2 regions of the Streptomyces sp. NPDC057253 genome follow, and region 2 is predicted to be linked to the other one. Evidence: riboswitches for the same ligand, from Rfam matches in the RefSeq annotation. Region 2 holds a riboswitch; the other holds the start of a gene.
The links. Region 2 has a riboswitch for thiamine pyrophosphate ahead of ACFULQ_RS24315 (thiamine ABC transporter substrate binding subunit). Riboswitches for the same ligand answer to the same signal wherever they lie in the genome.
Positions count from the first base shown of each region.

Region 1: linked by a shared signal. The riboswitch ahead of thiO (glycine oxidase ThiO) and the one ahead of ACFULQ_RS24315 (thiamine ABC transporter substrate binding subunit) in region 2 are both predicted to bind thiamine pyrophosphate.

Region 1 covers NZ_JBHUXV010000163.1:11,712-16,097, reverse strand. Annotated here, with positions in the region: gene pknB (Stk1 family PASTA domain-containing Ser/Thr kinase) at 1-229, opposite strand, end outside; gene ACFULQ_RS44210 (thiazole synthase) at 371-1,165, opposite strand; gene thiS (sulfur carrier protein ThiS) at 1,169-1,369, opposite strand; gene thiO (glycine oxidase ThiO) at 1,366-2,523, opposite strand; TPP riboswitch at 2,521-2,633, opposite strand; gene ACFULQ_RS44195 (hypothetical protein) at 2,686-3,036, shown strand; gene ACFULQ_RS44190 (NAD(P)/FAD-dependent oxidoreductase) at 3,069-4,283, shown strand.
Region 2 covers NZ_JBHUXV010000045.1:36,948-41,333, forward strand. Annotated here, with positions in the region: gene ACFULQ_RS24310 (ABC transporter permease) at 1-891, opposite strand, end outside; gene ACFULQ_RS24315 (thiamine ABC transporter substrate binding subunit) at 924-2,009, opposite strand; TPP riboswitch at 2,006-2,113, opposite strand; gene rlmN (23S rRNA (adenine(2503)-C(2))-methyltransferase RlmN) at 2,137-3,243, opposite strand; gene ACFULQ_RS24325 (hypothetical protein) at 3,401-3,622, shown strand; gene ACFULQ_RS24330 (alpha/beta fold hydrolase) at 3,767-4,386, opposite strand, start outside.

The DNA.
Region 1 (4,386 bases), on a different contig from region 2:
TGGGATGGGCCAGTCGGGCGACGGACTTGGCCTCCCGGATGAACCGCTCGACGAAGACGCCGTCCGCGGCGAGCGCGGGATGCATCACCTTGAGGGCGAGCACACGGTCCAGACGGGTGTCCAGGGCCCGGTAGACCGTGGCCATCCCGCCGACCGCGATCCGCGCGTCCACGCGGTAGCGGCCGTCGAGCACCTGCCCGACCAGCGGGTCCTGAAGGGTCGTATCCACGCAGGCGAGTGTACGAGCCGTGGCTGACAGTCCATCCGGTTCGGCCGGAACAGGAGCGGTACTGGAGCCGAGCTGTGACGGAGGTCGCACCTGCCCGTGTCCATCATCGAACGTGTGTTCAGAGTCGGGCATGTCGTCCGGTCAGAACGCCGGACGCTCCGGGTCCAGTACGGCCAGGCCCTCCACCGGAGACGACGCCTCGGCGAAGTGCCGGCGCGGAATCCGGCCCGCCCGGTACGCCAGCCGGCCCGCCTCCACCCCGTGCCGCATCGCCTGCGCCATCAGCTCCGGCTCCTGGGCCCGCGTCACCGCCGAGGCGAGCATCACCCCCGCGCACCCCAGCTCCATCGCCAGGGCCGCGTCGGACGCCGTCCCCGCCCCCGCGTCCAGGATCACCGGCACGCGTGCGTGCTCGACGATCAGCTGGAAGTTGTGGGGGTTGCGGATGCCGAGCCCGGAGCCGATCGGGGAGCCGAGCGGCATGATCGCCGCGCAGCCCACGTCCTCCAGCCTGCGGGCCAGCACCGGGTCGTCGTTCGTGTACGGCAGCACCGTGAAGCCGTCGTCGACCAGGGTCTCCGCCGCGTCCAGCAGCTCCACGCCGTCCGGCAGCAGGGTGCGCTCGTCGGCGATGACCTCCAGCTTGACCAGCTCGGTGCCGAGCGCCTCGCGCGCGAGGCGGGCCGTGAGAACCGCCTCGCCGGCCGTGAAGCAGCCCGCCGTGTTGGGCAGGACCCGGATGCCGAGCCGCTCCAGGACGGACAGCACCGAGCCGTGCACCGAGGGGTTCACCCGCCGCATCGCGACCGTCGTGAGCTCGGTCCCGGAGGCGACCAGCGCCCGCTCCAGGACGTCCAGGCTGGGCGCCCCGCCCGTGCCCATGATCAGCCGGGACGAGAAGGACGTACCGCCGATGACGAAGGGATCGTCGGCCATGGGTCAGCCTCCTTGGACGGCGGTGAGGACTTCCACGCGGTCTCCCTCGGCGAGGGGCGTCGAGGACCACTGCGCGCGCGGGACGACGGTCTCGTTGAGCGCGGCGGCGACCCCGGAGGGCGCCGGGGTCAGGGCCCGTACGACGGTGTCGAGAGCCGTGCCGGGAGCGAACCGGCGCGGCTCCCCGTTGACGGAGATGTTCATGCCGGCTGCTCCACCCGCTCCAGGAACCGCCCCGGGGTGAACGGGCGGGCCACCTCCGGGAGTTCACCGGTGGTCAGGACGTGCGCCATGGCGTCCCCGGTGACCGGCGTCAGCAGCACGCCGTTGCGGTAGTGCCCGGTGGCGAGCAGCAGGCCGGGCAGCTGCGTCGGGCCGAGCAGCGGCGCGTTGTCGGGGGAGCCCGGACGCAGGCCCGCGCGCGTCTCCGTCAGCGGCAGCTCGGTGATGCCGGGGACCAGTTCGTGCGCGTCCCGCAGCAGTTCGTACACCCCGCCCGCGGTCACCGTCGTGTCCCAGCCCAGCTCCTCGCTGGTCGCGCCGATCACCAGCTCGCCGTTCTCGCGCGGCACGAGATAGACCTGGCTGCCGCGCACCACGGCCCGCACGGTACGGCTCAGGAACGGCGCGTACCGGGGCGGCACGGTCAGGCGCAGCACCTGGCCCTTCACGGGCCGCACAGGGGGCAGGAGGGCCTGGGGGACGCCTTCCAGACGGCCGCTGAGGCTCCCGGCGGCGAGCACCACCTGGCCCGCGTCCAGTTCCTCGGCGTCCGTCATGGTGATCCCGGCGGCCCGGTCCCGGGCGACCCGCAGGCGTTGTGCCCACGCGCGGTGGAACACCACACCGGCCCGCTCGCACGCGGCCAGCAACGCGCGCGTGAGGCGGCGCGGATCGATCTGGTGGTCGCCGTCCACCCGCAGCCCGCCCCGCACCCCCGGCGCGAGCATCGGCTCCAGACGGCGGCACTCGCGCCCCGACAGCCACTCCGACTCCAGGCCCGACTGCCGCTGGAGCGCGTGCAGTTCGCGCAGATGGGCGCGGTCGTCGGCGTCCAGCGCCACGGCCAGCGTGCCGCAGCGGCGGTAGCCGAGGTCGTGCCCGGTCAGCTCGGTGAGCTCGGCCGCGAAGTCGGGGTAGCGGCGGGCCGAGGCGAGGTTCAGGCCGAGCAGGGTCTGCTCGCCGTAGTGCAGTTCGGTGACGGCGGCCAGCATCCCGGCGGCCACCCGGGCGGCTCCGCCGCCCGGTTCCGGGTCCACGACCGCCGTGCGGAGACCGCGCTGCGCGGCCCGCCAGGCCGTGACCAGGCCGATGATTCCGCCCCCGACGACGAGGACGTCTGACGTACGTGAGGACATGGGCGTCCAGCCCCTCCCTTCGCCGGCATGACCCGGATCAGGTTCGTACGGTCGGAGGCCGGCCAGCCTCCCTCTCAGCCCGGTGCGTCCGGGCTCCCGCGAGTGCTCTACGTTGGCCACCCTAGCCCGACGTCGTATGTCTCAGTAAGGGAGCCTCTTTTCGTGGCGCGCTCGCTCGACGGTCTCGTTCTCGCCCCTGTCGCCGACCAGGCCCCAGGTCAGGTGGGCACCAGGACCCGGTTCATGTACCACGAGAAGGACGGGGAGATCTGGGCCGAGTACACGGGCGGGGACGTCGTACGCGGGCATCTGGTCGGCACGCGCGCGGGGGACCGCCTCGACTTCCGCTACGTCCAGCTCAAGCACGACCGGACGACGTCCTGCGGGCACTGCGTCTCCACGGTCGTGGACCTTCCCGACGGCCGGGTGCGGCTGGAGGAGACTTGGGAGTGGGAGTCGCAGTCCGGCAGTGGGACCAGCGTTGTGGAGCAGGTCACTCGGCACGACTCCTGACTGACTGTTCGTCAGGTGGCTAGGGTGATCAAATGACCGAGCAGACGCAGGCGCAGCGGCGGGTGGTCGTGGTCGGGGCGGGCATGGCCGGCGTGCAGACCGCGGTCGCCCTGCGCGAACAGGGCTTCCAGGGCACCGTCACGGTGATCGGCGCGGAACCCCATCAGCCCTACGACCGTCCCCCGCTCTCCAAGGCGGTCCTGCTGGGCAAGGCCGAGGGCTCCGCCTTCGACGTGGACTTCGAGGCCCTCGGCATCGAACTGCTGCTCGGCCGCGAGGCGCTGGGCGTGCGCCCCGACGCGCACGAACTGGACACCGAGGCCGGGGTCGTGCCGTACGACGTCCTGGTCCTCGCCACCGGCGCCGAACCGATCCGGCTGCCCGGGACCGAGGGCGTGCCCGGCGTGCATCTGCTGCGCACCCTGGACGACGCCGAGCGGCTGCGCCCCGTGCTCGCCCGCCAGCACGACATCGTGGTCGTCGGCGCGGGCTGGATCGGCGCCGAGTTCGCCACCGCCGCGCGCGAGGCGGGCTGCGCGGTGACGGTCGTGGAGGCCGCCGACCGTCCGCTCGCGGGCGCGCTGCCCGCCGAGGTGGCCGCGCCGATGACGTCCTGGTACGCCGACGCGGGGGCCGATCTGCGCACCCACGCGCGCGTGGTGCGCGTCGAGCCCGGTGAGGTCGTCCTGGACGACGGCTCCCGGGTGGCCGCGGGAGCCGTCGTGGTCGGCATCGGCGCCCGGCCCGCCACGGCCTGGCTGGCCGGATCCGGCATCGAGCTCGGTGCGCACGGCGAGGTCGTCGCCGACGAGCGGCTGCGGACCTCCGCACCGGACGTCCACGCGGTCGGCGACTGCGCCTCCTTCCCCTCGGGGCGCTACGGCGAGCGGCTGATGGTCCACCACTGGGACAACGCCCTCCAGGGACCCCGCACGGTCGCCGCCGCGATCCTGGGCGAGACCTCCGCGGTCTACGACCCGGTCCCGTACTTCTGGTCCGAGCAGTTCGGCCGCTTCGTCCAGTACGCCGGCCACCACGCGTCCGCCGACACGACCCTGTGGCGCGGCGATCCGTCCGGCCCCGCCTGGTCGGTGTGCTGGCTGCGCGAGAACCGCCTGGTCGCCCTTCTGGCGGTGGGCCGCCCCCGCGACCTGGCCCAGGGCCGCCGGCTGATCGAGGCGGCCGCGGAGATGGACCCGGAGCTGCTGACGGACCCGGCGCGACCGCTGAAGGCGGCGACGGCGTAGGACGGCGACGGCGTACGACACGGTGCGGTCGTCACCAGGGAATCCTGCCCTCCGTTCCCCCGCCGGAGGCGCCCCGGCTTCCGACTGTCAGTGCGGGATGGCA
Region 2 (4,386 bases):
TACCAGCACCGCGAGCGGCAGGACCAGGAGTACGGCGATCACCGCGAGGACCCCGGCCAGCAGCCCCCACTCCCCCGCGCCGCGCGGCCGGCGGGCGGTGACGGACGCGTCCACGAGCCGGAGCGCGGTCTCCCTGCGCCGTACGGTCCACGCGTGCAGGGCGAGGACCGCGCCCACCGCCACGAACTGGATGATCGTCAGCACGGCGGCCGTGGACAGGTCGAAGATCTCGGAGGTCTGGCGGTAGATCTCCACTTCGAGCGTGGAGAAGGTCGGTCCGCCGAGGATCTGGACCACGCCGAAGGAGGTGAAGGTGAACAGGAAGACCATCAGCGCGGCGGCGGCCACCGCGGGCCCGAGCGCGGGGAGGGTGACCGTGCGCCAGGCCGTGAGCCGGGACGCGCCCAGCATCCTCGCGGCCTCCTCCTGCCGGGGGTCCAGCTGCGCCCACAGCCCGCCGACGGTCCGTACGACGACCGCGTAGTTGAAGAAGACGTGCGCGAGCAGGATCGCCCACACCGTGGTGTCCAGCCGTACGCCCCACCACTCGTCCAGCAGACCGCCGCGGCCGACGAGCGCCAGGAAGGCCGTACCGACCACGACCGTCGGCAGCACGAAGGGCACGGTGACGACGGCCCGCAGGATCTGCTTGCCGGGGAAGTCGAAGCGCGCGAAGACGTACGCGCCGGGGAGCGCGACCAGCAGCGTGAGCGCGGTGGAGACGAGCGCCTGCCAGGTGGTGAACCACAGGACGTGCCGGATGTCCGACTGGGTGAGGACGTCGGTGATCCGGCCCAGCTGCCAGGTCCCGTCCGTGTCGAGGCCGCGCTTGACGATCGCGGCGACGGGCCAGGCGAAGAAGACAGCGAAGAACGCGACGGGCACGGCCATCAGGCCGAGCCGTGCCGCCGCGCCCCTCCGGCTCACCTGAGGACGAGCGAGGTCCACGACTTGACCCAGTCGTCACGGTGTTCGGCGATCTTCGCCGGGTCCATGGTCTCGGGATCCTTGGCCTGCGGACCGTACTCGGTGAACTCGGCCGGCACCGAGGCACCCTCGACCACCGGGTAGACGAACATGTTGAGCGGCATGTCCTGCTGGAACTCCTTGGTGAGCAGGAAGTCCAGGAACGCCTTGCCGCCCTCGGCGTTCTTCGCGTTGCTCAGCAGCCCCGCGTACTCGATCTGCCGGAAGCAGGTGCCGTCGGCGACCCCGGTGGGCGCGGTCTTCGGCTTGGGGTCGGCGTAGATCACCTCGGCGGGCGGCGAGGAGGCGTAGGAGACGACGAGCGGCCGGTCGGCCTTGGCCTTCTTGCCGCCGGCCGAGCCGGAGAACTCCTCGTTGTAGGCCTGCTCCCAGCCGTCGACGACCTTGACGCCGTTGGCCTTGAGCTTCTTCCAGTAGCCCTGCCAGCCGTCGTCCCCGTACTTCGCGGCGGAGCCGAGGAGGAAGCCGAGACCCGGCGAGGAGGTGGAGGCGTTCTCGGTGACGAGGAGGTTCTTGTAGGCGGGCTTGATCAGATCGTCGTACGACGTCGGCGGCTGGAGCTTGTGCTCGGTGAAGTACGCCTTGTCGTAGTTGACGCAGATGTCACCGGTGTCGATGGGCGTGACCTTGTCCCCGTCGACGCGGTACCCGGCCTTGACGGTGTCGGCGCCCTTCGCCTCGTACGACTGGAAGAGGCCGTTGTCGAGCGCCCGGGAGAGCAGGGTGTTGTCGACGCCGAAGAAGACGTCTCCCTGCGGGTTGTCCTTGGTGAGGATGGCCTTGTTGACGGCCTGCCCGGCGTCGCCGTCCTCCAGGACCCTGACCTTGTAGCCGGACTTCTTCTCGAAGTCGGCGAGGACGCCCTTGGAGACGGCCCAGGAGTCATGGCTGACGAGGGTGACGGTCTTGGCGCCGGAGCCGGAGCCGGAGCCCGACCCGGAGCCGTCGTCGGAGGATCCGCACGCGGACAGCGTGACGAGACCGAGGCCGACGACGGCAGCGAAAAGCTTCTTGTTGTTCACGGTGATGACCGAACTTCCTACCCAGAATGACCTGGGCGAGGTTCAGAGGGTCTGCGGCCCGATTGCCGCACTCTCAGCGCTGTGGCGCTCCCCTGTCGGATATGAAGGTGTACGTACGGTCGCCAGACTACCGCTCGGTGGCCGCGAGCTGGCCACAGGCCCCGTCGATCTCCTGGCCACGGGTGTCCCGGACGGTGACGGGCACTCCGTGCGCGGCGATCGCCTCGACGAAGGCCTTCTCGTCCTCGGGCCGCGAGGCGGTCCACTTCGAACCCGGGGTGGGGTTCAGCGGGATGAGATTGACGTGTACGGGCTTGCCCCGGAGCAGCCGTCCGAGCCGGTCACCGCGCCAGGCCTGGTCGTTGATGTCCCGGATGAGGGCGTACTCGATGGAGAGCCGCCGCCCGGACCGCTCGACGTACTCGAACCCGGCGTCGAGGACCTCGCGCACCTTCCACCGCGTGTTCACCGGGACGAGGGTGTCGCGCAGCTCGTCATCGGGGGCGTGCAGGGAGATCGCGAGCCGGCACTTGAAGCCCTCGTCGGCGAACCGGTGAATGGCGGGCACGAGTCCGACGGTCGAGACGGTGATGCCGCGCTGGGACAGCCCGAGGCCGTCCGGGGCGGGGTCGGTGAGCGCGCGAATGGCGGTGACGACCCGCTTGTAGTTGGCGAGCGGCTCGCCCATCCCCATGAAGACGATGTTGGAGAGCCGCGCGGGCCCGCCCGGCACCTCCCCGTCCCGGAGCGCCCGCATCCCGTCGACGATCTGGTGCACGATCTCGGCGGTGGACAGATTGCGATCGAGCCCCGCCTGCCCGGTGGCGCAGAAGGGACAGTTCATCCCGCACCCGGCCTGGGAACTGATGCACATGGTCACCCGGTCCGGGTACCGCATCAGCACCGACTCCACGAGCGTCCCGTCGAACAGCCGCCACAGCGTCTTGCGCGTGGTCCCCTGGTCGGTCGACAGATGCCGTACGACGGTCATGAGCTCGGGAAGCAGCGCCTCCTGGAGCTTGCCGCGCGCACCGGCGGGGATGTCGGTCCACTCCGCCGGGTCGTGCGCGTACCGCGCGAAGTAGTGCTGCGAGAGCTGCTTGGCCCGAAACGGCTTCTCCCCGATCCCGGCCACTACCTCCTTGCGCTCGGCAGGAGTGAGATCAGCGAGATGCCGCGGCGGCTTCTTGGCTCCGCGGGGGGCGACGAAAGTGAGTTCTCCGGGCTTCGGCATAACCCATCCAGTGTCGCAGATCCTCGCCCGGTACCCAGGCCACAGCGGGGTGGGGGTGGTCACCTGTGGGTGCAGACTGCCGGCGTTGATCGGCCTCGGACGGCCCAAGGGCTTGCCAAAGCGGTGGGATGATCGCTCCGGAGGGGTGCGAGTGGACATGCTTGAGCTGATGGAGTGGCTGGCCGAGCACGGCGTCACGACCGTCGTCAAGGTCGACGGTGACCGCATGGTTGAGCGACGGGCAGCATGGATGGTCATCGTCAGCGGTGGGGCACTCGGCAAGGACTCGTTCTTTCGTGCCGATCTGGCCACCCCGGAAGCATGCCTTGACTCTTTGCTCGCCCACCTGGAGGGCAAGGGGCTACTCCCGTTCGCATGATCAGCATGTCCTACAAGCGACAACAGGATCCCTGCGAGCACCGGGATCGGCGCAGGCCGGACGTCCGCCTGACCGGGTGCGCTCCCCGGCGCGGACTACGGGTGCGCCGGGGAGCGGCCGGACGCTGAGGCCGGCCCGCCGGGTTCAGGAACGGATGAACGCAAGGATGTCCGGGTTGAGGACCTCTGGGTGCGTGGACAGCATCCCGTGCGGATAGCCCTCGTAGGACTTGAGGGTCCCGTTCTTCAGAAGCTTGACCGTCAGGGGTGCCGAGTCGTCGTACGGGACGACCTGGTCGTCGGTGCCGTGGCAGACGAGGACGGGCACCTCGATCTGCTTGAGGTCCTCGGTGAAGTCGGTCTCGGAGAACGCCTTGACGCATTCGTAGTGGGCGTTCGCCGCGCCCATCATTCCCTGGCGCCACCAGTTGTCGATCAAACCCTGTGACACCTGCGCTCCGGGACGGTTGAAGCCGTAGAAAGGCCCCGAGGGAATATCGATGAACGTCTGAGCCCGGTTGCCGGCAACGCCCTCCCGGAAGCCGTCGAAGACCTCCATCGGCAAGCCGCCCGGGTTGGCCTCCGTCTTCAGCATCAGCGGTGGCACCGCGCCCACCAGGACCGCCTTTGAGACACGGCCGGGTTTGACGTGGGCGACATAGCGGGCGACCTCGCCACCGCCGGTGGAGTGGCCGATGTGCACGGCGCCCCGCAGATCGAGGGCGTCGGTCAGAGCGGTCACGTCCGCGGCGTAGGTGTCCATGT